DNA from 2 places in the Mesorhizobium sp. ES1-3 genome. Region 2 is predicted to be linked to the other one. Evidence: riboswitches for the same ligand, from Rfam matches in the RefSeq annotation. Region 2 holds a riboswitch; the other holds the start of a gene.

Region 1 (14,403 bases), on a different contig from region 2:
GTCGAGATCGTTGGTCGGCTCATCGAGCACCAGCAGGTTCGCCGGCCGCGCCAGCACGCGCGCCAGGATCAGCCGCGCCCGCTCGCCGCCGGACAATTCGCGCAACGGCGTGCGTGCCTGTTCCGGCTTGAACAGAAAATCCTTCATGTAGGAGACGACATGGCGCTGCTCGCCATTGATGACGAGGTTTTCGCCGCGCCCGTCAGTCAGATACTGTGCCAATGTCTCCTGCGGATCGACTGCCTCGCGCTTCTGGTCGAGCGTGGCGATTTCCAGATTGGTGCCGAGCCGTACCGATCCGGCATCAGGCGCCAACTCGCCGGTCAGCATCTTCAGAAGCGTCGTCTTGCCGGCGCCGTTCGGCCCGACAAGGCCGACGCGGTCGCCGCGCTGGATACGGGTCGAGAATCCCTTGACGACGGTGAGGTCGCCAAAGCCCTTCTCGATGTTCTTGGCTTCGATCACCAGCTTGCCGGATTCGGCGGCGTCGCTTGCCACCAAGGTCGCGGAGCCCTCGGCACCGCGATGGCCGCGAAAGCGCTGGCGCATGGTCTGCAGCTCGCCGAGGCGTCGCATGTTCCGCTTGCGCCGCGCCGTCACGCCATAGCGCAACCAATGCTCCTCGCGCACGATCTGGCGGCCGAGCTTGTGCTGTTCGCGCTCTTCCTCTTCCAGAACCAGGTCGCGCCATTCCTCGAAATGGCCAAAGCCCTTGTCCAGCCTGCGGGTCTGGCCACGGTCGAGCCAGACAGTGGCGCGCGACACGCGTTCGAGGAAGCGGCGGTCGTGCGAGATCACGATGAGCGCCGAGGAAGTCCGGACGAGCTCTTCTTCCAGCCATTCGATGACAGACAAATCGAGATGGTTGGTCGGTTCATCAAGAAGCAGAATGTCGGGCTCGGGCGCCATGACACGAGCAAGCGCGGCGCGCCTGGCCTCGCCGCCGGACAGGTCGCCCGGCCGCTCCTCGCCCGACAGGCCGAGATGCTCCATCAGATAGCTGGCGCGATAGGGATCGTCGGCCGGCCCTAGTCCGGCCTCGACATAGGCGCGCACATTGGCGAAGCCGTCCATGTCGGGCATTTGCGGCAGATAGCGTACTGTCGCAGAAGGCTGGCGGAACACCTCGCCATCCTGCGGTTCGATCAGGCCGGCGGCGATCTTGAGCAGCGTCGACTTGCCGGACCCGTTGCGGCCGACCAGCGCGATCTTGTCGCCGGCCGAAGCGGTCAAGGCGGCGCCGTCGAGCAGCGGCGTGCCGCCGAAGGTCAGTCTTATCCCGTCGAGATTGAGAAGAGGCGGGGCCATGTCAGCTTTCGGGCAATGGATAGGGATGGGCGAGCAGCAGTGCGCGGCCATGGCCGAGCGCGATGTCGAGGCGGCCCTTGACCTCGTTGGAAATGGTCAGCGACGAACCGAAAGCCACCTCGACCTTGTCGAGCGGCCATTTGGCGCCGGTTACGGTCAGGCCGGAGAGTTCGGAAAAGCCGAGTATCGAAAACAGCGTGCCGTCGGCATAATCGAAGCCGGCCCTGCCGAGCAGCAAGGGGACAGCTTCCTGGGCGCCGCTGGTCAGAAGCACAGCTGTTCCGGCCTCGGCCAGCCGCAGGCCAAGCGCCAGATGCAGGAAGGCGTGATCGGCGCGCTTGCCGCCGAAGGCGCCCGCCAGCACAAGACGAGTCGCCCCGCGCTCGAGCGCTGCCGCGATCGCCAGTTCGCCGTCGGTCTTGTCCTTTTCCGCCGGGAAGGTTTGCCGGGGCACGGCGGCGAGACCTTCCGGCAGATCGGCCGGCACGGAATCGAAATCGCCGACCCACAGTTCCGGGACAAGGCCCAGCATCCGCGCATGGCCGATGCCGGCGTCGGCGGCGATGACGCGCGAGCCTTTGACCTGGCGGTCGAGCCGGGGCGTGCGGATGAGATCGCCGCCAAGCAGGATGGTGAATGTGCTCATATCCTGTCGCCCTTACCAGCCCGGCACGGGAAACGGAAGGCGGCAAACTCCCACTTGCGTGTCCCATCGGCCGGGCCTATGTGTCGAAACGCTCTAACGGGGTGCCGGACGCGACTTTCGCGGGCCGGCTGAGAGGTAGTCTCGCCAACCCGCTGAACCTGATCCGGTTTGTACCGGCGGAGGGATTAGACGTTTCGGACAATCCGACGCCTCAATTCCTTTCAACGCAAACGAAGGAGGCGCCGATGCGCACGCTTTTAAATTCTCTCGTCGCAGCCGTGGTAGTGACCCTGTCCGGGCCGGCTTTGGCCAAGGACAAGCTTACCGTTTATACCTATGAGAGCTTCACCGCCGACTGGGGTCCAGGCCCGGTGGTAAAGAAGGAATTCGAGGCCGAATGTGGCTGCGATGTCGAATTCGTCTCGGTCGCCGACGGCGTGGCGCTGCTCAACCGTGTCAAGCTCGAAGGCGCAGCGACCAAGGCCGACATCGTGCTCGGCCTCGACACCAATCTCACCGCCGATGCCAAGGCGTCGGGCCTGTTCGCACCGCATGGCACGGTGAGCGATGTCAATGTGCCGGGCGGCTGGAGCGACGATACTTTCGTCCCCTTCGATTATGGCTATTTCGCCGTCGTCTACGACACCGAGAAGCTCAAGACGCCGCCGAAAAGCCTGAAGGACCTGGTCGAGGGCAGTGCCAATGACAAGATCGTCATCGAGGACCCGCGCACCTCGACGCCCGGTCTCGGTCTGCTGTTGTGGGTGAAGTCGGTCTATGGCGACAAGGCGCCGGAAGCCTGGGCCAAGCTCAAGGCCAAGGTGCTGACCGTCACGCCGGGCTGGAGCGAGGCCTACGGCCTGTTCACCAAGGGCGAGGCGCCGATGGTGCTGTCCTACACCACCTCGCCGGCCTACCACATGGTCGCCGAGAACACCGAGCGCTACCAGGCGGCATCCTTCGAAGAGGGCGAGTACCTGCAGATCGAGGTTGCCGGCATCACCACCACGGGGGCCAAGAACCCGCTGGCGGCCAAGTTCATGGCTTTCATGACCGGGCCGAAATTCCAGGACGCCATCCCGGAGACCAATTGGATGTTCCCGGCCGGCAAGACCGACAAGCCGCTCAACCCCGCCTTCGACAAACTGGTCAAGCCGACCAAGACCCTGCTGTTCAGCCCCGAGGAAGTCGCGGCCAACCGCAAGGCCTGGGTGGACGAATGGCTGGCGGTGATGAGCAAGTAGGTTTTGTGGGCTAATCTCGTGAGATGACCGCTCTACGGCGCCCCCCTCTGTCCTGCCGGACATCTCCCCCACGAGGGGGGCGCCAAGGAACACAATGTTTCCCAAGTCGATCGTTGGTTCTCAGTGCAACGCGCATCTGATCCCCGCATCACCGCCGGCATCACCGCGCTCGCGGCAACCACACTGCTGATCGGCGGCGCTTTTGCCGGCCTTATCATCGAAGGCGCCCACGATTTTTCCGGCGCCTGGGCCGCCTTCGATCCTTACCTCTTCCGTGTCGTGCGCTTCACGCTCTGGCAGGCGGCCCTGTCGACGCTGCTCTCGGTCGGGCCCGCCCTGTTCGTGGCGCGGGCGCTGTCGCGGCATCCACGTTTCCCCGGCCGCGCCTTCATCCTGCGGCTCTTCGCCGTGCCGCTGGCTCTGCCGGCGATCGTCGCGGCGCTCGGCATCCTGGCGCTCTACGGCGGCGCCGGCTATTTCGCCGGTCTGTTCAACTGGGTTGGCGGCCGGGACTGGCCGGGCATCTATGGCCTGTCCGGCATTCTCGTTGCCCATGTCTTCTTCAACCTGCCGCTGGCCACCCGCCTGCTCCTCGAGGCGCTGCAGACCATTCCCTCAGACCAGTGGCGGCTGGCGAGCCAGCTCGGGATGGGAGCGCGGCCGGCATTCCGGCTGATCGAATGGCCGACGCTGCGCGCCGCCTTGCCCGGCGTCGCCGGACTTGTCTTCATGCTCTGCATCACATCCTTCACCATCGTGCTGACGCTTGGCGGCGGGCCGGCCGCGACGACGCTGGAGGTCGGCATCTATCAGGCATTGCGCTTCGATTTCGATCCCGCGCGGGCTGTCGCGCTGACATTGCTGCAGATCGGCTTGACCTTCATCGTGGTGCTGGCGCTGACCCGGCTCGGCGCCAATGTCGTCGGCGACACCAACCTGCCGGTCGCGCCGCGCCGCTATCTCTCGGTCAACAGGACCGAGGCCTCGCTGAACGCTATCCTCATCGTGTTGGCTTCGCTCTTCGTTGCCGGGCCGATGGCGGCGACCGTGGCGGCCGGATTGGGCGCCGATCTCGGCCGGCTGGCCGGCGAGGCCACTGTCCGGCAGGCGACACTGACCAGTGCCGTGCTCGCTTTCCTGTCGGCGCTGCTTTCGGTGATGCTTTCGCTGGCCCTGACCATGGCGCGCCGGGCGCTGGCGCTGAACCGCCGCTCCGGCCCAAGGACACTGCTCGAACATGCCACCGATACCGGCGCCGGCTTTGTGCTGGTCGTGCCGCCGATCGTCATCGGCGCCGGCTGGTTCCTTCTGTTGCGCCATGTCGGCGATGTCTTTGCCATCGCCCCGCTCATGGTCGTCACCGTCAACGCCGTCATGGCGATGCCTTTCGCGTTGCGCGCCATCCGTCCCGCCTATGACGCGGCAAGCGAGCGTCACGAACGGCTCTGCGCGCAGCTCGGCATTTCCGGCTGGGCAAGACTGCGGCTGGTCGACTGGCCGTCGCTGCGGCGGCCGCTCGCCACCGCCTTTGCGTTCGCCATGGCGCTGTCGCTTGGCGATCTCGGCGTCATCGCCCTGTTCGGCAGTGATTCCGTGCAGACCTTGCCCTACCTTCTCCTGGCTCGCATGGGTAGCTACCGCACGCAGGACGCCGCCGGCCTGGCACTGCTACTCGGCCTTGTCTGCCTGGCACTGGTGCTGGCAGCGGACCGGCTGGGAAAGGGGATGGCCCGCGATGTTTGACAGGGCTGCTGACGGCAAGGGGGTTACGGTGCGGCTGGACAAGGTCTCGTTCAGTTATGGCGAGGCATTGTTCGCCTTCGATGTCGAGTTCACGGCTGCGCAAATCACCGCCATCATGGGGCCGAGCGGTTCGGGAAAGTCAACGCTGCTCAATCTGGTGGCCGGGTTCGAGACGCCGAGATCCGGTCGCGTGCTGATCGGCGGGGTCGATGTCGGCAGCGAGCCGCCGGCCATACGCCCGGTGTCGATGGTGTTCCAGGAGAACAACCTTTTCGCGCATCTTTCCGTCGAGCAGAATGTCGGGCTCGGCCGTTCGCCATCGTTGCGACTGACCGATGCCGACCACGCCGATATCGCGGAGGCGCTTGGGCGCACCGGCCTTGCCGGCAAGGAGAAGCGGCTGCCGCGTGAACTTTCGGGCGGTGAGCGCCAGCGCGTCGCTCTGGCTCGCGTGCTGGTGCGTGACCGCCCGGTGCTGCTGCTCGACGAACCCTTCGCCTCGCTCGGACCCGCCTTGCGCGACGACATGCTCGACCTGGTTGCCAGCCTCCATGCCGAGCGTGGCATGACGGTGCTGTTCGTCACGCACCAGCCGCAGGATGCCCGCCGGATCGGCCAGAAGGTGGTGTTTCTGGACAATGGCGCCGTCGCCGCCACAGGCACCTCGGACGATTTCTTTGCAGGGACTGGTCCGGAGGCGTTCCGGCGCTACATCGGTGCCGGTGCCGGGGATGAGTTATCACGAGATATTGCCCGGAAGCGGACATAATTTACGCTCAAACCGGCTTGAGGCGATGTGGCGCTTGCTTGCCATGACTGGAGTAGTGTGGCTAGGTCCGCTCGATACCGGTCCGGCACAGGCCGTGATTTGCCTACAGCATCTGCTGCCCGCCCCGAGCGCGCGACCGACGCTGTAGCAGTTTGTTTTGCGCATGACACGGTCCGTTGGCCATGCGCAAGGACCTGAAAGGAAGCCATTCTGGCGATCGGCGCTGACAGGCTACGAATGAATCCGCTGGCGCGCTTTCTCGCGCTCGCCGGCTTTGCCGTGGCGCTGGCAAGCTGCCAGATGTTTACGCCTCCGGAAGTCCAGGAATCCGGCTTCCAGCCATCCGACAAGCCGATCACGGTGGACAATGTCGCCGCCAACAACAAGCTTGCCGAACTCGCCAAGGCGCAGCATCCGCGTATCCTGGCGACCTATGGTGGCGAGTATGCCGATCCCAAGCTCGAGCGCATGGTCGCCAAGGTGGTCGGCAATCTGACCGTGGTGTCGGCTAACCCGACCCAGACCTATCGCATCACCATCCTCAATTCGCCCAACGTCAACGCTTTCGCGCTGCCGGGCGGCTATCTCTACATCACGCGCGGCCTGTTGGCGCTGGCCAATGATTCGTCCGAGCTCGCCGCCGTCATCGCGCATGAAATGGGACACGTCACCGCCAATCACGGCCTGCAACGCCAGCAGCTGGAGGCCGAGGAAGGCCTTGCGACCAAGGTCGTTTCCGATGTGCTCGGCGACAGCCCGACCGCCAAGGCAGCACTGATCCGCGGCAAGCTCAGGCTGGCGCAGTTCTCGCGCAACCAGGAACTGGAGGCTGACGCCATTGGCATCAAGTCGATCGGCGAAGCCGGCTACGATCCCTATGCCGCCGGCCGCTTCCTGCAGTCGATGTCGGCCTACACCGATTTCCGTTCGATCAGCGGTGCCACGGACGCCAGCCTCGACTTCCTGGCCACGCATCCCAGCACGCCGCAACGCATCGATCTGGCACAGCGCCACGCCCGCCAATTCGGCGCGCCCGGTTTCGGCACGCGCGATCGCGATTCCTTCCTCGCCGGCATAGACGGCCTGCTTTATGGCGACACGCCGGAAGAGGGCTATGTGCGCGGCGAAACCTTCCTGCATCCGGGTCTCGGCGTGTCGTTCACGGTGCCGGACGGTTTCATCATCGACAATTCGGCGGCAGCGGTGACGGCAACGGGTCCGGGCGACATAGCGATCCGCTTCGACGGCGTTTCGATCGACAAGAACCGCGCCTTGACCGACTATATCAGAAGCGGCTGGGTGGCCGGCCTCGACGACAGCACCGTCAAGCAGGAAACCATCAACGGCAATGAGGCCGCGACCGCGCATGCCGGCGCCGAAGGCTGGCAGTTCGACATCGCGGTGATCCGTGCCGGCGGCCAGGTCTACCGACTGCTGACCGCGGCCCCCTCGGCCAGCGCGTCGCTGGAAACGGTGGCGCGCTCGGTCAGTGGCTCTTTCCACATCCTCAGTCCCGCCGAAAAAGCGGCCCTGAAGCCACTGCATATCCGTGTGCTTACGGTGCAGCCAGGACAGACCATGGGTTCGCTTGCCGCGCAGATGGTGGGCGTCGACCGCAAGCTCGACCTGTTCCGCGTGCTCAACGCGCTGTCGCCGGGGGCCGCGGTTTCGGCCGGCGACAAGGTCAAGATCGTCACCGACAAGTAAGCGCCGTTGCGCGAGATCAGGCGGCAGTCGCCATGAATTCCGGGTTCTGCTTCACCAGCGCGACCTTGAGCTTTTCCAGGGCGCGGGCTTCGATCTGGCGGACGCGTTCCTTGGAAATGCCGAGCGTCTCGCCGAGTGCCTCGAGCGTGGCGCCCTCGTCGGTAAGCCGGCGTTCCTCGATGATGCGGAGTTCGCGGGCGTTGAGCGCTTGAAGCGCCTCCTTCAGCCAGAGCGCGCGGCGCGCGATATCGATCTTGTCGCCGACAATCTCGTCGGGCAAGGGATCGTCCGAGACCAGGAAGTCCATCCGCTCGGTCGCACCCGCATCGTCGGCAAGCGGCACGTTGAGCGAGGAATCGGGCGCCGACAGGCGCGAATCCATCAACGCCACATCAGCTTCGGAAACGCCGAGCGCAACCGACACCTCGCGGTAGAGGGTTGTGTTGGAGAGTGGTTCGGCGCCGTTCGCGAGACGGGCGCGCAACCGCCTCAGATTGAAAAACAGGGCCTTTTGCGCCGAACTGGTGCCGCCGCGCACGATCGACCAGTTGCGCAGGATGTAGTCCTGCATCGAAGCGCGAATCCACCACGTCGCGTAGGTCGAAAACCGCACCTCGCGCTCGGGCTCGAAGCGAGCGGCGGCCTCGAGCAGACCGACATGGCCTTCCTGGATCAGGTCGCCGAGAGGCAGGCCGTAGTGACGGAATTTCGAGGCCATGGAAATGACCAGCCGCATATGGGCAACGGTGATGCTGTGCAACGCATTCTGATCGTTGTCCTGTTTCCAGAGCAGTGCAAGCCGATGCTCCTCGTCGCGCTCAAGGTAAGGCGCCCTCATTGCCGCGCGGACCATGACCCGACCTGCCGTGTCTTCCATCATAAGGCGCTCCTTGGCTCAGGCGTGCGAATGACAAACTGGCAAGAACCGGCTTGAAATGACGGCGTCGTGCCCTAGAACAGCCAAAACTGCCATGCGCGGGAAAGGTTCCGCTGGAGCAGGCAAGCGAGCGATGACGTCCGGGCAATTTCGGCACGGCTGCCCGGACTTCCGATGCTGCAAAGAAATTTCTTTTGGAGTATTTGATTTTCAGAACTGAGCCTTTTTGAAATTTCGTTCCTTATTTTTTCGATCCGCATCTGTCATTTTCCAGCCCTCACAACATGCCTGACATCAGGCCAAGGACGGGATCACAGAAAAATGAAATGGCTCAAGTCGCTCATTATCGCCGGAACGCTGCAGGCCCTGGCGGTCACATCGGGCCATGCCGGCGCCAATCTCGACCAGATCAAGCAGGCTGGCGTCATCAAGGTCGGCACGGAAGGCACTTACGCTCCCTTCACCTATCATGATGCATCCGGAGCGCTCGTCGGCTTCGACGTCGAAATCGCCAAGGCGATCGCCGAAAAGCTCGGCGTCAAGGCGGAGTTCCTCGAGGGCAAGTGGGACGGCCTGATCGCCGGCCTCGACGTCAAGCGATATGATGCCGTCATCAACGAAGTCGGCATCACCGATGCCCGCAAGGCCAAGTACGCTTTCTCCGATCCCTACATCGCCTCCAAGGCGGTGCTGATCGTGCGCGGCGACAACACCGACATCAAGACCTTCGCAGATCTCAAGGGCAAGAAGGCGGCGCAGTCGCTGACCTCCAATTTCGGCAAGCTGGCCGAATCGAATGGCGCCGAACTGGTCGGCACGGATGGCTTCGACCAGTCGATCCAGCTGCTTTTGACCGGCCGCGCCGACGCCACCATCAATGACAGCCTGTCGTTCCTCGACTTCAAGAAGCACAAGCCCGACGCCAATGTGAAGATCGCCGCCCAGGAAGAGAATGCCGATTACTCCGGCGTCATCGTGCGCAAGGGCGATCCGGAGCTGGTCGCGGCCATCAACAAGGCCCTTGCCGACATCAAGGCCGACGGCACCTACCAGAAGATCGCCGACACCTATTTCGGCCAGGACGTCTCGAAGTAATCATAAAGCGGGGCGGGTAGCCGCCCTGCAGCCCATCCAGCGGCGAGCCGTCTTTGACGGCTCGCCGCTTTTGTCGTGATATGGCTGACGCATTCGCGCTTCGATGACGCTGCCCGTCCATTCCGGAGGTATTTCGTGCCGCACTGGCTGCAACTGATGCTGGAGTCGCTGCCCTCGCTGCTGTGGGCAGCGTTGATCTTCACCGTGCCGCTGACGCTGCTTTCCTTCGTGCTCGGCCTGACGGTGGGGCTGGGCGCGGCGCTCGGCCGGCTGTTCGGGCCGAAGCCGCTTGTGGCGCTCGTGCGCTTCTATGTCTGGATCTTCCGCGGCACGCCTCTCCTAGTGCAGCTGTTCCTGATCTTCTATGGCCTGCCGTCGGTCGGCATCCTGCTCGATGCCTTTACCGCGGCGCTGATCGGCTTCACGCTCAACATCGGCGCCTACACGTCGGAAATCATCCGCGCGGCGATCGGCTCGGTGCCGAAAGGCCAGTGGGAGGCCGCCTATTCGATCGGCATGACCTGGAGCCAGGCGATGCGGCGCACCATCCTGCCGCAAGCCGGCCGGGTGGCGGTGCCGCCGCTCTCCAACACCTTCATCTCGCTGGTCAAGGACACGTCGCTGGCCGCCGCCATCACCGTGCCGGAGATGTTCCAGGCGGCGCAGCGCATTGTCGCCACCACCTATGAGCCACTCATCCTCTATGTCGAGGCGGCGATCCTCTATCTGGCGATGAGTTCGGTGCTGTCGGCCTTGCAGACGCGGCTGGAGGAGCGGCTCAACCGCTATGGCGGCTTCCTGGAGGCACGCTCATGATCGGCCTCGCCAACATCGAAAAACGCTTTGGCGACAATCTTGTGCTGAAGGGGGTGACGGTCGCCATCGCCGAGGGCAGCGTCACCGCGCTGGTCGGTCCTTCGGGCGGGGGAAAAAGCACGCTGCTGCGCTGCATCAACCTCTTGGAGATCCCGACCTCGGGCACGGTGCGGATCGGCGACGAGACGCTCGAGTTCCGCCCGGGTGGCAAGGTGCCGGCGGCGGACATAAGGCGCCTGCGCCTGCAGACCGGCATGGTGTTCCAGAATTTTCAGCTGTTTCCGCATCGCTCCGCCATCGAGAATGTCATGGAAGGCTTGGTTACGGTGCTCAAATGGTCGCCCCAGCAGGCACATGAGCGGGCGGCCGCGCTGCTGGAGAAGGTCGGCATGGCGCACAAGGCCGACGCCTGGCCGGCGACGCTGTCAGGTGGCCAGCAGCAGCGCGTGGCGATCGCGCGGGCTCTCGCCCCGTCGCCGAAAGTGCTGCTGTGCGACGAGCCGACCTCGGCGCTCGACCCCGAACTGGCGCAGGAAGTTGTCGACGTGCTTGGCCAACTCGCCAGCGAAGGCACGACCATGGTGATTGCGACGCATGATTTGCGCCTCGCCTCCAAGATCGCCCAGGAAGCGGTGTTCCTCGACGCCGGCGTCGTGGTCGAGCAGGGACCGTCCGCCACGCTGTTCGGCAATCCGGAGCGCGAACGGACCAAGCGGTTCATCGCCACGCTGAAGCAGGAGGCGGCGGAGAAGGGCGGTGGCGCATAAGCGCGGTATCCGCAGCAATCCCAAAGACAAAAAACCCGGCGCGAGGCCGGGTTTCGTTAACTCAACTCGAAGGCGAAAAGCTCAGGCAGCTTCTTCCTGCTCGGCTTCCTCGTTGTCGGCCTTGGCGCCACGCTTGGGGCCCTTGTTGAGGTTGACCTCGATCAGGCGCACGGCTTCGGTTTCCGACATGCGGTTTACGGCCGCGATCTCGCGAGCCATGCGGTCGAGCGCCGCCTCGTAGAGCTGGCGTTCGGAATAGGACTGCTCCGGCTGGTTGTCGGCGCGGTAGAGGTCGCGCACGACTTCCGAGATCGAGATCAGGTCGCCCGAATTGATCTTGGCATCATATTCCTGGGCACGACGCGACCACATGGTGCGCTTGACGCGGGCGCGACCCTGCACGACCTTCAGCGCACGCTCGACATAATCCTCCTCCGACAGCTTGCGCATGCCGATCGAGGTCGCCTTGGCGACCGGCACCTTCAGGCGCATCTTGTCCTTCTGGAAGTCGATGACGAACAGTTCCAGCTTGTGACCGGCCACTTCCTGCTCGTCGATCGAGACGATCTGGCCGACGCCATGCGCCGGATAGACGATGTACTCGCCGGTCTTGAAACCGTGACGCGCGGCTGTGGACTTCTTCTGCGGGGTTATCGTTGCCATTACGCCCTGAACTCCTTGTTGTGTGCCGGCGGCGGTGCCGGCTGAACTCACGTGATCGGTGTCACCGATCATTAGCCGCACAACAGATGAACCCACCGGAAAGGCCGGGACCGGCAAACCGCACGAACTGCGACCGCCTGGCCCAGATCGCTCTGGTCCGGAATGGGATTTTCACCTTTCAGTGATTTGGGGCGTCTGCGCCATAAATCGACGTTGTGTCACCGGCATGTTTCGCTGATGTAACACAAAAAGTCGGAAGAATCAAGGTTTTGCTGCGTAAGCGAAGGCCACAACCGATCGCCGCCTGTCAAGGCGGTTAATCCGACGTGCCTGTTACGCTGCGTCATACAAGCCTTTACAGCGGTGTTGTCAATCGCCTTCGCCGGGCTCGGCGGAGAAGTATTTCTCGAACTTGCCGGTCTCGCCGTCGAAGGTCTTGGCGTCGGCCGGCGGCTCCTTCTTGGCGGTGATGTTGGGCCATTTCTCGGCATATTCGGTGTTGATCTGCAGCCATTTGTCGAGGCCGGACTCGGTGTCGGGCTTGATCGCGTCGGCCGGGCATTCCGGCTCGCAGACGCCGCAGTCGATGCACTCGTCGGGATGGATGACGAGCATGTTCTCGCCTTCGTAGAAACAGTCGACCGGACAGACCTCGATGCAGTCCATATATTTGCATTTGATGCAGTTGTCGGTCACGACATAGGTCATCGGTCGGCTCCGGGATGTCCCGTTTTTGTTGGCTTTTTTGTGAGGTAACGCCTTTGTCGGCCGCTTGCAAGGGTGGCTATTCCCAGTGGCGCCAGGGTTTGGGAATGGAATTCCAGGTGGGCGGTGCCGCGAGGGCCCGACATGCCCACAGGCCGTCCCGTTTGCCGGTCCCGGTTCTGCTTTTTGTTTGTCGTTTGCCCTGGGAAAACACACCCCCGCGTCTGGTCGGCAAGGCTCAATCTTCGTCGAGCAATCGGTCGGTCTGGCGGCGCTCTTTCTTGGTCGGGCGGCCGCTGCCTGCCTCGCGCAGCGCCGGGATAGCATCGGGAAGTGCGTCGGCCTTGGCTGCGGGCGGCGGCGACATGTCTTCATAAAGAGTGCGAGCTTCCTCGGCAGGGCCGCGCCGCACACCAGCGCCGAGCACCTTCCAGACGAAGATACGCCGGTCGAGCGTGATGGTCAGCACGTCGCCTGGCTTGACCAGATCGGAAGCCTGCGCTGCTTTGTCGCGATTGATGCGCACGCGACCGGCGACTACCAGTTTGGCCGCCAGTGAGCGCGATTTCACCGCGCGCGTGAAGAACAGCCATTTGTCGATGCGCTGGCGGCCTTCCGCAACCATCGACGCGAGCCTACTTCTTTAATTGGTCGCGCAAAGCGGCGAGCTTGGCGAAGGGTGAATCCGGATCGAAGCGCACCGGACGCTCCTCGCGCGGCTTGGGCTGGAAGGCGGGCTTTCCGCCCCCCTTGCCACGATCGGCACCCTTGCCTTCCGGGCTGCCGCCCTTCCAGTCAGGCCGACCTTCGCGGCGGTCGGGACGATCGCCTTGCGGGCGGCCGTCGCGGCGCTCGGCGCCTTCGCCTTGCGGCCTCGGCTTGAACTTCGAGCGGTCGAAGCGCGGTTTGCCGGCGCCGTCGCGGCGCCCTTCATGAGCGGGACGGTCCGCGGGCGTGCCTGTTGCCGGTCCGTCGCCGGCATCGGCAGGCGCGTTGCTTCGGCCGCGCGCCTGTCCGGCTTGCGGGCGGTTGTTGCGGCCATCGCGATGGCGCGGGCGCTGGTCAAAGCGACCTTGGCGCCACAACAGGATCGGTTTTGGCGCTTCGGCTTCCGGCGCAGGTTCGCTGGTGGCTTCCGCCACTGCAGCCGGTTCGGCGGCATCCGTCGGCGCGGAGGCTTCGACGATCGGCTCCGCCGCTGCGGCTTCCTCCGTGGGCGTGGCGTCGACCTCGGCAGCTTCAGGTTCGGCCTGCGGTTCAACCGGGGCCGGCTCGGCGGGTTCAACAGCGGCTTCGGCTAAAGGCGCCTCTTCATCCGCAACCTCAGTCGTGGCTTCCGACTGCTCTTGTGCGACAGGCTCTGCTGCCGTTTCCGCGATGACCTCGGCTGGGGCTTCGATGGCGGCCTCGGCGGCTGCCGTTGCCGAACCCTCGACCGTTGCCTCCGCGGCCGCATCTACAGCGCCGGCTTCCGTTACTGCGGCTTCCACTGCCGCCTCTTCCGCCGCCTTGGCCTGTTCCGCGCGGGCTACCTCTTCGGCTGCCTGCTTGGCAGCGGCGGCTTCCCGCGCGGCAGTGTCCTGCGCTTCCAGCCGTGCCTTGACTTCCGCCACCGGTTTCGGCTCGGCGCGATAACCGAGACCCTTGAGGATCTCTTCCATGTCGTCGGCGGTGGCGCCGAGGATCGACATCATCGGCGGCGTCACCATGAAGGACTGGCCGTCATAGGCGCCGTCCGGCCGCTGGCCGAGGCCGGGCTTCCAGTTGGTCGCCGGGCGGATCAGGTCGGCCAGCCGCTCGAGAATATCGATGCGCACGGCGCGGCGGCCGAGATTGCGGTAGCCGGCAAGCTTGTAGAACGCCTTGTCGAAGGCCGGATCGATGACAACAGAGGTGCGTCCCGACGCCAGCGCATGGACGACGTCGCCGAAGCCCGGCTTGTCCTTGCCGTCGTTCTTCAGCGCCCAAAGCAAGGTCACCAGTCCGGCGGGTGCCGGCTTGATCAGCGCCGGCACGAAGACGTGATAGGCACCGAAGCGCACGCCGAGCCGGCGAAGTGCCGC
Region 2 (14,403 bases):
CAATTCGGTGCCCGGCGACGTGAGCGTGGTCACGCGATTGCGATTGCCGCCGTGATCGAACTGCTAAATGCGTCCCAGAACCACAAGGATGATGACGATGAGCAACACAAGTCCGAGACCGCCACCACCATAATAACCGGTTCCATAGAACGGGCCGCCGCCGAGACCGCTGAAGCCGCCTAGCAGCGCGAGGATTAGAATAATGATAAGTATCGTTCCAAGACCCATGGCCTTCCCTGCTCCTGAATGCGCGCTCTCGCGCGGGTTCAACATCGCGCCATTTCGGATGTTGCAAAGGTATGAACGTTTTAGGGAGGTTGGTGTTCCGCCGGACCATCGCGGCTACGGAACGCTCGGGCCGCAACTCGGAAAGCCGCCTGGACGGCCGGCTTTCCAACCGGCCGGAGGCCAGGAGAGTGCGGTCAAAGCCCCACGGCTGGTTCCGCGGCCTGCTTCAGCCTCAGCGGCGTGAAATTTGCGGAATCTCGCTATTGTCTGAATGCAATCCTGTCCGGATTCCCGTTGACCAACCTCAAACCGCGTCAGTGCGATCCGTTGGCCTATCCCAGAAAAATTGGATTGGCGGCAGTGCCTTGGCGATCTTGCTCTCAGAAGACCCGGTAGCACAACCTGTAGCGCACGCGTTCCATGTAGGCGCGATACTCCGGCACGGCGGCCAACAGCGCCTCCTCGCGCAAGATGCGGTAAAGCTGGAGATAGGTGATCACCGCATAGACCGCGAGATTGTGGAAGGAAAAGGCCGACAGGAGGTAGAGCACATGGCCGGCGAGGTAGCCGGCATAGATCGGATGCCGCACCAGCCGATAGGCACCGCCCGTCATCACACCGCGATTGGCGGGCAGGATCGCAAAAGAGCGCCCCAGCGAGATCTTGCCCCAGATAACGAACAACAGTGCGATGACCTGTAACGGCGCGGCGACGTAAAGGGGGACGAGTGCGATGCCTGGTTGGAGGCTGATCAACGCAACGCCAAAACTGGCCGTCACCGAAACGATGACCGTAAGCGGATTCCAATCACGCGTCACCGGACGCCGCGACAGAAGCAGCCAGGTGAAGGTGAGTATCTCGGAAATCGCCACCAGCGCGGCATTGAGCCGAGTCGGATCCTCGACAAGCTGATAGACGCCGCGATAGACGAACAGCCCCGCGCACAGCAGCGCACAGGCGCGAAAGAAGCCTTCGCGCAGGTCGAGCAGAATCTCGTGCTTGCGCGCCGCGGACAAAAGCCTGTTGTCGGCCGCACGCGAAAGTGTGTCACTTTTTGACATGAGCAAGGCAAGCATCCCGATGACCCCTCGGGGCGACCTTCGCACGCAACCATTGCCGGGCCGTTAACCGAGACGATCGGATCGGCATCAAACCGGATCGAAGGTGAAGGCCGTACCTGCGGTTTGTTGGGCTGCGACCTAGCCACATCCTCGCGTCCAGCGTCGGACGATACGACCTTTTTCGCGGTTTCCGCGTCGGTGCCTATCTGAGGCACCCGTTGCTGAAATATCCCGCGAAATCCGGACGTTGCGCGACAATCTTGCCATCGGCGTCGTGCAGGATGCCGGCGGCGAAGAGATAGGAGCCGATCGCTTCCATCTTGGCCGGATTCATGATGCCGATGGCACCGTCTTGTCCGCGCAGATAGTGCCCCTCGATCAGTGTCTTCAACGAGGCATGGATCAACGCCGGATTGGTCAGGGCGTCCTTGTTGGCCGCGATCAGCAGCGTGGCGGCTTCCTCTGGATGATCGACCGCGAACTGATAGCCGCGCCGCGTTGCCTGGATGAAGGACGACGCCAGTTCTGGGTTTGCCTTGAGATACGCTTCGCTCGAAGAGATGAGCGTCGTGTGCTCGTCGGGGACGCCATAGTCGGCGTAGACGAAGCTGCGCTGCTTGACGCCTTTGAGTTCGGCTTCGACGCCCTCCCAGGTCGATACTTCGAGCGTGAAGTCGACCGAACCGTTGGCCAGCGCCTCGTAGGCGGAAGTGCCGAGCGTCACCGTCTCGAAATCGCCCTTGCCGCCATCATGTCGGATGATGGTCGAAATCAGCGCGTTCTCCCAGGCACTGCCAAAGCCGCCATAGGTCAGGCCATCCAGATCCTTCGGGCTTTTGATCGCGCTGCGCGCCGCATTGAACACCAGCCGACCTGTTTCGGACTGCACGACGGCATAGACGGCCTTCAAGTCGGCGCCGGCGGTCTTCTGGGTGAACAGGCTAATGGTGCCGTTGATGCCGAAATCGGCGACGCGGTTGGCAACAAGCGTGCCGGCGCTGGTGTCGCTGTAAGGCACAATATCGACCTCCAGACCGGCCTCGCGATAAAACCCCTTGTCGCGCGCGACGAACAGCCCGATGTGGTTGGTGTTGACCGTCCAGTCGAGGGCGACGGTCACCTTCCGCGTCGCCGCGAAGGAGCGGCTCGATCCGATGATCAGCGGTACGCTGCCGGCAAGTGTGAGCAGCAGAGCTTGCCTGCGCGTCAAGTCAGTCATGATCATGTCCTTTGGATGGCTGGAGGTTGAGCAAAATATCGAGGATCTCGGCCTCGAGTGCCCCGGCCTGCCGTGTGGCAGCGCAGGTTGGATCGCGCGGGCGCGGCAGTGGCACCTTGATCTCGCGCACGACACGGGCCGGCCGCGCGGACAGCACATAGATGCGGTCGGATAGGAACACGGCTTCGCGTACATCATGGGTGATCAGCAACGCCGTCCAGCGATGATGCCGCCACATCTGTTCGAGCCAGCGCTGCATGGCCGCGCGGGTCAGTGCATCGAGCGCGCCGAACGGCTCGTCGAGCAGCAACATGTCGCGTTCCTGCACCACGGTACGCAGCAGCGCCGCGCGCTGGCGCATGCCGCCCGAAAGCTGCGCCGGGAAATGCCGCTCGAAGCCGGCAAGCCCGAACTCGGCAAACAGCGGCGCGACCCGCGTCCGCGCCGCCTTGCGGCTGACGCCTTGCACCTCGAGCCCGAGGGTCGTGTTGTCGAGGATGCGCCGCCACGGCATCAGCGCGTCGCGCTGCGGCATGAAGGCGAAATGCCTGCCATGATCGTCGAGCGGCGCGCCGTCGAAGAACATCCCACCCTCGCCATGCTCGGCACCGGTCAGAAGCTGGAACAGCGTCGACTTGCCGGCACCCGAGGGCCCAAGGATGGAGACGAATTCGCCGGCATCCACGCGCAGCGAAATGTCGGCGAGCACTTCGAGCCCGCCAAAGGCCTTGCGCATGTGCCGCAATTCGAGCCGGCTCATGCTTGCGGGCCTTTTCCAGCGGTTCGTTCCCAGGGCATGGCAAGACGCTGCAGCAGCACCGTCAGCCCGAACAGGACGAGGGTGAGCGCTGCGCTGACGCCAACGGCGGCGAGCACCAGGTCGGGACGGAAATTGTTCTTGGCGTTGAGCATGTAGATGCCCAGCCCCTTGGCCGCGCCCGCATATTCGGCGAAGATGGCGCCGACGACGGCGTAGGTGATGGAAATCCTGAGGCCAGCGAAGAAATAAGGCAGCGCCGAAGGCAACCGTGCCAGCATGAAGACCCGCCAGCGCCCTGCTCCCATGGCGCGCAGCATCTGCCCGATCTCGACCTCGGTAGCCTCGTAGCCCTGCACCAGGGCCACCAGCATCGGGAAGAAGGTGACCAGCGCCACCAGCATGATCTTGGACATCAGCCCGAAACCGAACCACAGCACCACCAATGGCGCGATGGCGACCAGCGGCAAGGTCTGGCTGACGATGAACACGGGAAACAGCGCGCGCCGCAAAGGCTGGAAGAAGTCGACCAGCATCGATAGCGCGAAGGCGGTACTGAGCGAACAGGCAAAACCGATCAGCGTGGCGCGGATGGTGGGAACGGCGTTGTCGAGCAGCGCGTCACGATTGAGCACCGCCTGTTCGAAGACGCGCGAGGGCGGCGGCAGAACCGTCGGCTTGATGCCGGAATGGTTTGCGTAGAGTTCCCACGCCACGAACACCAGACCGATCGATATCACGGCCGGCGCTGCCTGGGCGAAGGAGCCCGCGAGGTGACGCGGGTTGAATGACGATGAAACCACGAGAGAATGACCTTGACGGCGCTCGCGCGTCGGCGCGAGCGGTTCAGACGGCAGCGGGACTGTTGGCCGAAACCGTGACGTCGAGGGTTACGTGACCTGCGCCTGGCCCGAAGCGGCAGAAGGCTTCATCGAGCGCCGAGAAGATCGCTCCGGCATCGCCGCGCAACTTGGTGCAGAAATTCTTGGAGCGATCGTAGACGCCGGACTGCTTCAGGAAATCGATGCAGCCATAAATCTCGTCCATGTGGTCGTCCGTGCCCATCACATACAGCGAGAACTGCGCCGCCGCTGGCTGGCCGGTGGCGGGCGCACCGCGCACGGCGGCAATGGCGGCTTGCTTGCGCGGGCCGAGTGGCCCGGCAGGTCCGCCGAACGTGTCGGAGCGGCAGATCGGATCGTCCGGCTCACCTGGGCAGCCACGCGAAATGGTGGCCGACAGCACGCAATGCTTGCCGCTGCCGGACGCAGCCACGAAAAGGTCGCGCAGCGCCGGGAACAACACCTCGGGGGGGCCGACCAGCAGGGTCGAGATATCGTCGGTCTCGATCCTGAGCCTGTCGCGATACGGATCGAGCGCGCCGAGCGCGCCCAGGATGACGCCGACAAAATCGTCGGCCATGGGATATAGGGAAACCTGTGCGCCTGAAAACATCGCCCGCCTCGCTCCGCTGGTATTACCCAGATCAGCTTCTAGGGTCTGTGGGCTTGCCGCCCCCGTCTCAGCCCCGACCGTACGGAGCACCCCTGTGGATGGCGGCGTTAAAGCACCATTCGATCGGTTGGGAAAGCTATTTTTTCAGCAAGCTGCGACAAAAGCATTGCGCCAGCGCAGAGGCAATCGGGTGCCCGCCGGCCCGGAAATCTGTCTGGAACCTTCGCGAGGCCGAGAGGTTGTCCCACCAGTCGCCAGACGCAATCGCAGGAAAAGTGCGAAGCGGTTTTCCTGCCGGAATGCGTCAAAACAAAAAGATAGAGCGGTCAGTTGCTTCCGTGAAGCCTGTGAACCGCTCCCGCGACGAATTCACAGAATGGAGACAAGCCATGCTCACGAAAATCCTCGCGGCTTCGGCCTTCACCATTGCCCTTGCAACATCCGCCATGGCGCAAAGCAATAGCGCGGCCGGCGCGGATGGGTCGGGCGGCAGCGGCAAGTCGGTCACCGTAGACCCAAGTACCCCGGCTTCGCCCAATACAATCGACCCGGGCGCAACCAACAGCATAACCACCATGCCAGGAGACATGAATTCCAACGCGGATCAGAATTGCCCGACCAATCCGCAGGGCGCGCAGACGGATGCCAATGGCAACGCGACTGCGCCGACCGTGAACGACAAGAACTGCGGTAAGTAGTCTCGCGGCATGGAAAGCGCGGACGCAAGTTCCGCGCTTTCCATGCGCATTGGTTTTAGTATCCGTCACGACCGGCCGGCGGCTCGCGCCGATTCGAACTGTCAACCACCGGACAGCCGCGATTGATATGGTCTTGCGGCAATCGGCGGGCGCTTATACCTGCCAACTGCCAAGAAACTCATGAAACTGCCTTTTCGCGGACCGGCAGCTTCCAGCCTGGCCTGACGAAATGGCAGGTGTAGCCATTGGGATATTTCTCCAGATAATCCTGGTGCTCCGCCTCGGCCTCCCAGAACGCGCCGGCCGGCGCGAGTTCGGTGACGACCTTGCCGGGCCACAGGCCGGAGGCATCGACATCGGCGATGGTGTCCTCCGCCACGCGCTTCTGCTCCTCGCTGGTGTAGTAGATTGCCGAGCGATAGCTCATGCCGACATCGTTGCCCTGGCGGTTGCGCGTCGTCGGATCGTGGATCTGGAAGAAGAATTCCAGAAGCTGGCGGAAGCTGATTTTCGCCGGATCGAACGTGATCTCGATGGCTTCGGCATGCGTGCCATGATTGCGATAGGTGGCATTAGGCACGTCGCCGCCGCTGTAGCCGACACGCGTGGCGAGGACGCCCGGGAAGCGCCGGATCAGATCCTGCATACCCCAGAAGCAGCCACCGGCAAGCACTGCACGTTCGCTCGAAGTCGCCATGTAAGGTCTCCTCAAAAGGCAATCCCGGGGAAACTGTAGCGGCTTTCAATCGGGAATTGCGCGACAACAAATTCGGATATTCCCGTAGATGGGCATTGTCGCCTGCTTCGTCCAGAGCGGCCATTCGGTTGCACCCGTGAAAGACGCATCAAAGGGAATGGGTTGCATGACGCCGCTCAGATGCGCGGATGCCGGGTCCGGCTGCTGGCGGCAACCGGCAGATACCGCTGACCAGGCGGAATGGCGGCAAAACTGATCGCCACCGGCGGCGCCGCGCGCGACCAGTTAAAAAGAACGGTCTTGACCGGGATATTGCCCAACCATGCCCGCAGCCATGACGGCACGCCAGGACCCCGCCAAACCATCAGCATGCCATGGTCGCGCAACCGCTGCCTCGAGATCCAGGGTGCGAACCGCATATCGAGGTCGGTGAAGATCGACGGCTTGTCATAGGCATTGAGGCCCGCCAGCATGGCGAGATTGGTGTCGCCACCGACGATGTCGAGCCGGCCAGGCGCCGCCGCGTGCCAGATTGCCTCTGCCTCGTCCGAGACAGACTGCGCCGGCCAGCAGACGGCGTCCATGCGTCCGCGCACATTGCAGTTCGTCCAGCGGATGGCCGCATAGGCGCCCGACATGGTGACGATGCAGATGAACGCGCAGACCGCCAGCCTTCGCATCTCAAGGGCACTGAGCCGGTGGCCGAGGAAGGCGAGCACCACCACGCCGACAAGATTGTACATCGGCGCGCCCCAGGCTTCGCCGGCGCCGGTGAACAATGAGGCGACCATGATCAGCGTCGCCGGGCCAAGCCCCATCCACGTGAGATAGACCAGCGTACCGCGCTCGACGGGCTCTTGCGGAGCAGGCGTGCGCCGCAGCAGCCCTGATATCGCCAGCACTAGGAGGAAGCCGCAGAACCCGGCCAGTTGGACACCGACATAGTAGAGGCGCGCACGGTGTTCGCTCACCCAGGCGTCGCGGTCGGCGAAATAGGTTAGCGGCAGGAAATCCATGCGGTAGAGTGCGACGGCCAGCGGCGCGGCGACCGCGAGAAAAACGGCCAGGCCAAGCCATGGCCAGGGTGTCGCCAGCCGGCTCCGCGCGCGCGGCTCGTAGAGCAGCCAGAGGCCGCCGAAGGCAAGCAGCAGGCCGGTGGAGAACTTGGCGTAGAGCCCGATGCCCGACACCAGTCCGAGCGCCAGCCACCAGCCTGGCCCACCGCCGCGGCCGGCGCGCCACAACAGCCAGCAGATCGCGGCCCAGAACGGCATCTGCGCATAGTCGTGATTGAATTGCGGGGTTGGCCAGCCGAAGAAATAGATCGATGGCATCAAAAGCACGGCAGCCAGCGCGCGGCGTTGTCCGAGTATGTCGCGGGCCAGCAGATAGACCAGGACGAAGGTGGCCGAGATCGTCAGTTGGGCGAGCAGATATTGCGGCCAGCGGAACGATCCGGTCAGAAGATGGCTGGTCTCGAGCAGCCAGCCGGGGAGCTGCGGATGCTTGTAGGTCAAAAGCACCCACTCGCGGCCCCACATGAAACCTTCCACGACATCGCCGGGCGGCGCGGGATCGATGAGTGCTGGCACCACCGTCCAGAACAGGATCTGCATCAGGCACAAAAGCGCCAGCAGATACCAGGGGTGCCGAAGCAGGGCGGACCAGACCGACGACGAATCCAGTTCCACGGCAGGCAGCCCTGCCGGCACCCAACGATCGATGGAGTCGTCGATTCCCGCCATGCGGCGCTTAGACCACATCGCCTGGTTTGCCGAACAGTCCCAACATCAAAGCTTACCAAAAAGTATACTTGCAGGTCATTGCAAGGCCAAGATTGAGCAGGAACTACGTCCTCTCATTGCCGACACCGGGCAGAACAGCCCGCACACTGATCCCACTTGAACATCCCGGATACTCGATGCGTCACCAGCATGCCGTCATCCACCACCGCGCGCTCGACTTCTGGCTGGCGCGCGCGGCGGTCCTCGTCATCATCTGCCTGCAGCTTCTGGTGATCAACGATCTTTCGTTCGGCCCACGCTGGCTGGCGCCGGGGCTGGAGGCCGCCCTGCTCGTACCCCTGTCCGTGGCCACCGCCTGGACGCAGGCCGCCACCCAGAAAGCGGTCGAGGAGGAGCACTGGTACCTGGTTGGCCGGTTTCGAGTCATGATCCGTAGGACGGCTCTGGTGATGACCGGCGTCGTCAGCGTCATGAACTGCGGCTCCCTGGTGTTCCTGGTGCGTGCCTTGCTGGCCGGCCACGCCGGCTCCAGCGGCCAGACGCTGCTGGTCGACGCGCTCAACATCTGGATAACCAACGTCATCGTCTTCGCCTTGTGGTTCTGGAGCACCGACCGGGGCGGGCCGCCGACCTGCGGCCTCGTCACACGCGCCCATGCCGATTTCCTGTTTCCGCAAATGACCCTGAGCGACCGCGAAATCCGCGACTGGCTGCCGGGCTTCGTCGATTATTTCTTCCTCGCCTTCACCAATGCAACGGCGTTTTCGCCAACCGACACGTTGCCGCTCTCCCAACGCGCCAAGCTGCTCATGATGGGCGAGGCCATGATCTCACTGCTGACGATCGCGCTTGTCGCGGCTCGAGCCGTCAACATTCTGGCCTGAGGCATGTCACGCAAGCCCGCCGGGCACCGGGAGAACGGCAGACATGAAGATGAAGACCTGAGCGCGCGTCGCCTCGATCCATTCAAACGCGCCTTGGGCCACCTCAGAAGCCACAAACGCAAAAAGCCCGCCCCGGCGCGAGCCAAGGCGGGCTTTGGCTCGACCGAGCCGCAGATTCTCAACGCCAGGCAAGGCCCAGAATCATTCCTCCCCAGCTGGCCTGAACTTCCGCACGATCACCTCGAACAATATATCCGAGAGCACGTCCAGTTGGTTGATGGCGACATCGATGTCCTTGGGCAGCACCGAAAGCACGATCTTCAGATACTGGTCCGGCTTGTCTGCCCGCACCTCGGCGAGGACGCCGGCGCCGTGGGCGCGAAAATCGGCGCGCACGGCGGCAAGAAAATCGTCGCCCAGTGTCTTCTTCGTCCGCTTGCGACGAGGCGCGGAAGCCGGCGGCGCGATAGATGGCTTGCGCCTCGCCGGCCTTGTCTTGGCGCGCTTCGGCCCGGCATCGGCTTCGTCAGCCATTGGCCGGCACCATGGCATTTGGCTGGGCGCCGCTGGCGGAAGCCGTCGTGCCGGCTTTCGGCGCCGATTTGGCTTGGTTGGCGCGCTTCTTCGAGCGGGTGACTTTCTTTCTGGCCCGCTTGCCACGCTTCGGCCTTCCGGCAGGTTTTGCAGCGCTTGATGGTTTTGCAGCATTGGCCCGCGCCTTCAGCCTGGCCATGACAAGACCGACAGCGCGACTGTCGATGCCTGCTTGCGGAAGACGGAAACCGCCCGCCGCCTCCCGCACCATGCCGATCAGCACGCCGGCCGCGACTTCCTCGACACGGCCGAGCCGCGCCCGAGGCGCCGCGCCCTCGAATTCGCCGATGGCGCTGACGACCTCGAGGCCGTCATCGCCGGTGATGATGGTGGCATAGCGGGTCATGGGAGTTTCCCTGAGAAACAGTGACGGAAGAAGGGGTGCGGGGGCACCTGCAACGCCGCGTTCCTTCGCGCCCCCTCTGTCCTGCCGGACATCTCCCCCACATGGGGGGAGATCGGCAGCTTTGGCGCCTCGCCACTCCATCAGACGTTGGAAATTGGCGAAAGCCGTTGAGGCATCCAATCTCCCCCCTCGTGGGGGAGATGTCCGGCAGGACAGAGGGGGGCGCTGTCCCGCCGACGTCCAACCCTCAGCAGCGCGCCGCGTCCTCTGGCATGGCGCCAAAAACACAGAACCCGCCTTGGTGGCGGGTCGTTGGCGCAAATCAGCACCATGGACGAATATGTAGCATGGCCGCCCTCACCGGGTCAACGCGTTTCTAGGAAAAAATTCACATTCGACCGAAAGAGCATGACGCCGGCCCTGACATCCACCCGGCTTTTCATCAGCCGGTTCCTGTGAAATCATCAGCGCCAGCTCATGGAATGATTCCCGTCGCACGGCCTTGTGGAGAGGACGATGGACAGACCAGCCATGGCATCCGTCTTCAGGATGCGGCACGCTCCGGCCACGGTTTCCGGTGTGCGCAGCACTGGCCAGGGCCAGGCGGATCCGATCATCCGGGTGCACTCGCTTGGCGAAGCGATCCGCTTCGTCGCCGGCGCTTATCCCAACTACGACATCGGCACCGTTGCCATAGACTGCGGCGATCCTTCGATCCCGCGCCTCGGCAGCCTGGAGGTCAGGGCGCTGTGGCGCGAATATGGCGAGCGCCTGACGCAGGAGTAGACGCTTCCGGCCGACCAGCGTCCTGGGATCGGAAACGCCGCTGACGCGTTTCCACTGCGATCATTGGAGGGAGCAATCCATGAACGTCGCCAACCTGCAACTCGAAGGTCTGCTGATGGCCGTCGCCTCGATCAACCAAGTCCTGGTCAAAAAGGGGGTGCTCACATCGGAGGAGATCGATATCGCCCTGCGCAAGGCCGAGGCCTCGGAAACCGGCGAGGAGCGGTCCGGAGGCATGTCGGCGTCGAGCCGCGACGCCGTCAATTTTCCGATCCGGCTGCTGGAACTCGCCAACCAGTGCCAACCGGAGGCGGACATGCCGTCCTTTTCGAAGCTGGCCCGCATGGTCGGCCAGATGAAGGAGCCCTATAACGATCAGATGTAAGGCCCTCCTTAAATCTCCCTGCCCCGCGCGGGCTTTAGGCCCTGCCTGGCCATCCCAGGTTCAGCGCCAGAATTCTTCCCGGTCCGTGGACCGCCGCGAACAGCAGTCCGGCCAGGAACGAGAAATGGTCGACGAAGAAGCCGAACTCGGCCTGGTTGCCGGTCCAATGGCTGGGTCCGTGGAAGGCAAAGGCCAGGAACAGCACATAGGCGGCGGCGACCAGGGCGGCCTGCGAAAAGCAGGCGCCGCTCAGAAAACACAGCACCAGCGCCACCTCCAGGATCGCCGCGCACCAGGCGAGGAAGAGCGGGAACGGGAAACCGGCGGCCGCGATATAGCCTGCCGTGGCCTCCATGCCCATGAACTTGAAGGTCACCGCCATCAGGAAGACGGCGGCGAAGATCACGCGGGCAACGAGAAGGGCCGCGGTCTGCCACGGCGATTCTGCGATTTGAGACATGGTTGTATTCCTCCAGTTTCATCAGCCCCAAGGACGCGCCGCCGCGCGCGGATCCGACATCTGCCAGTGATTTTTCATGGCCAGCGATTTTTCATGGACCCGCGATTTTCCTCCCGGTTTGCCGGCCGCCGCGACACGCGCCAGGCGTTCACGAACGATTAACGATGCTGAAACTTGTCGGTAACCAGCAACGTGATATCGTTAGCCGGGGCTAATGCACGGCGTGTCCTGTGCAGTAATTTTGGGCGGGTTGAGTTTGGGCGCAAGTATCAGCTTGGGGACGAAGTCCTATCTGGTCAGGTCACCGGTTCTGGAGTGCGATGGCTGCGGCGGCACCGGACAGGCTTTCCAGTGCCCGCGCTGGACGAGTTCCAACGGCCTTTGCTGTCCCGCCGGCACGCATTACCGCGGCTGCACCGGCGCCAGCGCGCCCTGCGCCGAATGCGGCGCGACCGACAGCCACAGCGCCGACCCGGCCCCTCCATCGGCCTGAACCGGGCCGGCGGTAAGCGCTGGCGGTCACCGCCACCCCGCCATGGAACCAGCATGGCCGATCCGTGTTATGTCTGACCGCGACATCTAGGCGTCCGCGCGACCATGCGGCTTACAGAAAGTGAGGCCCGACATGCCCGACGACAAATCGAAGACCAAACAGGACCGCAAGCTGGTCTCGAGCGAGGAGACTTACGAGGTCGCCGACTTCGCGCGCAAATACGGCATTCCGCAGAGCGAGGCCCAGACCATCATCAAGCGCTACGGTCCTTCGCGCAAGAAGCTCGACAACCACATGGCCGCGCGCGGATAGAAAGGGCCGCGAGGCGGCAACCATTTCGCCGGCGTCGCGTTGGGGATGCCGTGGGCCGCGTCAACCGGGCCCGGCGAACAGGATGTCTTTTTCCCGGTTTCTGGCCAACGAAATGGCGGACGAACATCTGTCGGCTCGTGGCATGCCAAACTGACAAAGCCATGCAGGCGAAAACGGAGGGCGCAACCATGTCCGAGATAACACGCAGGACCGGCAGCTGCCTGTGCGGCGGCGTGCAGTTCGTCGTCACCGGCCAGCCGTCGCGGGTTGGTCTTTGCCACTGCAAGGACTGCCGCAAGGCGGGCGGTTCGGTCTATTCGGCCTTTGCCATCTGGCCGCGCGATGCCTTCGAGACATCGGGCGAAGTGGCCAGCTACGGCACACGCAGCTTTTGCCCGACCTGCGGCAGCCGCCTCGCCTGGGTCGACGACAACGAGGCCGAGGTGATGCTCGGCAGCCTCGACGTCGCACCGACGGACCTGGCACCGCAATATGAATTGTGGACCGGCCGGCGCGAACCCTGGCTGCATGCCTTGCCCGACGCCGAGCAGTTCGAGCATGACCGGCCACAGGCTCAGGGCGCGGATTTGCCCGTGCCCAGGCAGTTGTCGGACGCCGTCGCGCGCGACTGAAAGCAGATTGAAAATTGATCGTTCGGGCTTGGAACCCTGCCCTGGCGGCGACGTTATCCGCCGCTTCCTCTGTGCATGGTCCTGCCCGGGTCTTGGCCGACATGCACGATTCATGGAGACGACCGTTGAACGACAAGATGTTTCCCCGACCGATCCGCTTGAAGTTCTTCCACGGGCGGGAGCGCGTGGTGCGCAGCGCCTGGGAGGGGCTGGAATGCCTCGGTGACTGGCCGGCCGGCCGAGGCCGGCGCTACCGGGCGGCACTGCGCAGCTGCCGCGATGCGCTGGATGGCTGGGCGCCGCCGGAAAAGGCGATGCGGGCGATGATCGACGCCGCGCGCGAGGCGCGCATCCTCCAATAGCGGGAAAAACAATGGCCGATTTGATGCTGTCGACACCGCTGCGGGTCAAGCCGCATGGCTCGGACACGATCCGTGAGGTGGCCACGCTTCAAGACGCCAGTGAAATCCTGATCGACTGGCCACACGCCAAGCGCGGCCCTTTCTACCAGGCCGCGCGCGGAAAGGTCGAGTCGGCGCTGGAGAACGATGAAAGCGCGGCGCAGGCGCAGGCGCAGGAGGCCTTCACCGCGCTGTGCGAGCACGCCGGCCTTCTGGTCAGGTAAGTCAAGCAAGCCCACAAAAAGCAGGCGTACTCGCCTGCTTCGCGGAACTGGGTTCGATCCCAGCTTCGATCATTGTGTGGGCAGATCGCCGTCCACGATCGGGTGGGAACTCTCGAAGCCGACGCTCTTCGGCGCCATCAGCATCAGGACGATCACGGCGGCAATAGAGACAAGCAACGTAGCGATCCTGGCAATATCTTTCACATTCTCATCCTTCCCGGATCCGGTTTTGCCATAGAAACGTCTCCTGATCTGCGAGGTTCCGCTGCCGCGATGGCAATGTTGCCTGACAAGCTCTACTGCTTCGGGGGCTGGGGCGGCACTTCGCCCGGCTTGATTATCGGCGTCTTGCCTTCGTCGGGCGCCGGCGCGGCCATGCCCTGATCGCCAGTGGCCGGCGGCTTCAACACGCCGCCGCAATCGTTGAGCTTTTCGCTCAGGCCGCCGCCGCCGGGCTGCTGCTTGCCGCCCTGATCCGTTTGCGCCCGGCATTTGTCGGCCTGCTGGTCCGGCGCCTGCTGAACCGTCTGTGCCACAGCCGGGACCGCCAGGGCCAGCATAATGGCGCATGACGCAATGGCGAGAGGTTTCATCTCGGCCTCCTTCGTTGAACAGCCGCCCGCGGCGGCCTTTCCCTTCATGGGGACAACGCCCGTCGGCCCAAAAGGTTGGCCCCAAGGGTTGGCTCCAAGGGTTGGCTCCAAGGGTTGGCCCCAGGGGTTGGCGAAGAGAGGCCTGTTCGCGGGACCGGCCGTTGGAGCCGGTGCGGCTTTCTTGTCGCCCTCTTCCGAAAGCTCTGCCTGGGTTCGAGCCGGTGCAGAAGCCCTACCACGATCAGCACGATCAGCGTGGCGCCCGGCTCAGCCGGGACCACTTGTCGGCGGCGCAAATAGCCGTCGCTTGCGCAAAAGGCGCTGCAACCAACCCCGTTCTCCAACCGTTGCCTGTGCCGGAGGCCGGCCATGTTCGAGCATTTCCAAGCCATGGACGTCGACATCGGGGACGCCGACATCTTCGTGCGCAGCG

What was found. A riboswitch is a leader RNA that binds a small molecule or an ion and turns the genes downstream of it on or off. The one in region 2 is predicted to bind thiamine pyrophosphate.
Region 1: linked by a shared signal. The riboswitch ahead of thiB (thiamine ABC transporter substrate binding subunit) and the one ahead of LB536_RS13400 (YkoF family thiamine/hydroxymethylpyrimidine-binding protein) in region 2 are both predicted to bind thiamine pyrophosphate.

The regions. Positions count from the first base shown of each region.
Region 1 covers NZ_JAIUGW010000005.1:145,522-159,924, reverse strand. The annotation lists gene LB536_RS10045 (ABC-F family ATP-binding cassette domain-containing protein) at 1-1,308, opposite strand, end outside; gene LB536_RS10040 (thiamine diphosphokinase) at 1,310-1,954, opposite strand; TPP riboswitch at 2,042-2,156, shown strand; gene thiB (thiamine ABC transporter substrate binding subunit) at 2,200-3,198, shown strand; gene thiP (thiamine/thiamine pyrophosphate ABC transporter permease) at 3,322-4,941, shown strand; gene thiQ (thiamine ABC transporter ATP-binding protein) at 4,934-5,710, shown strand; gene LB536_RS10020 (M48 family metalloprotease) at 5,948-7,417, shown strand; gene LB536_RS10015 (RNA polymerase factor sigma-32) at 7,434-8,297, opposite strand; gene LB536_RS10010 (amino acid ABC transporter substrate-binding protein) at 8,616-9,389, shown strand; gene LB536_RS10005 (amino acid ABC transporter permease) at 9,525-10,205, shown strand; gene LB536_RS10000 (amino acid ABC transporter ATP-binding protein) at 10,202-10,972, shown strand; gene LB536_RS09995 (CarD family transcriptional regulator) at 11,054-11,635, opposite strand; gene fdxA (ferredoxin FdxA) at 12,005-12,343, opposite strand; gene LB536_RS09985 (RNA-binding S4 domain-containing protein) at 12,579-12,965, opposite strand; gene LB536_RS09980 (helicase-related protein) at 12,976-14,403, opposite strand, start outside.
Region 2 covers NZ_JAIUGW010000008.1:36,414-50,816, forward strand. The annotation lists gene LB536_RS13375 (DUF3309 family protein) at 64-228, opposite strand; gene LB536_RS13380 (methyltransferase family protein) at 609-1,289, opposite strand; gene LB536_RS13385 (ABC transporter substrate-binding protein) at 1,492-2,508, opposite strand; gene LB536_RS13390 (ABC transporter ATP-binding protein) at 2,501-3,268, opposite strand; gene LB536_RS13395 (ABC transporter permease) at 3,265-4,005, opposite strand; gene LB536_RS13400 (YkoF family thiamine/hydroxymethylpyrimidine-binding protein) at 4,112-4,720, opposite strand; TPP riboswitch at 4,711-4,824, opposite strand; gene LB536_RS13405 (hypothetical protein) at 5,110-5,418, shown strand; gene msrA (peptide-methionine (S)-S-oxide reductase MsrA) at 5,597-6,115, opposite strand; gene LB536_RS13415 (glycosyltransferase family 39 protein) at 6,292-7,860, opposite strand; gene LB536_RS13420 (hypothetical protein) at 8,037-8,744, shown strand; gene LB536_RS13425 (hypothetical protein) at 8,946-9,278, opposite strand; gene LB536_RS13430 (hypothetical protein) at 9,271-9,684, opposite strand; gene LB536_RS13435 (hypothetical protein) at 10,201-10,470, shown strand; gene LB536_RS13440 (hypothetical protein) at 10,550-10,855, shown strand; gene LB536_RS13445 (DoxX family protein) at 10,890-11,315, opposite strand; gene LB536_RS13450 (DUF3606 domain-containing protein) at 11,941-12,120, shown strand; gene LB536_RS13455 (GFA family protein) at 12,309-12,752, shown strand; gene LB536_RS13460 (DUF982 domain-containing protein) at 12,878-13,114, shown strand; gene LB536_RS13465 (DUF982 domain-containing protein) at 13,126-13,377, shown strand; gene LB536_RS31085 (hypothetical protein) at 13,447-13,581, opposite strand; gene LB536_RS13470 (hypothetical protein) at 13,674-13,970, opposite strand; gene LB536_RS13475 (alpha/beta fold hydrolase) at 14,340-14,403, shown strand, end outside.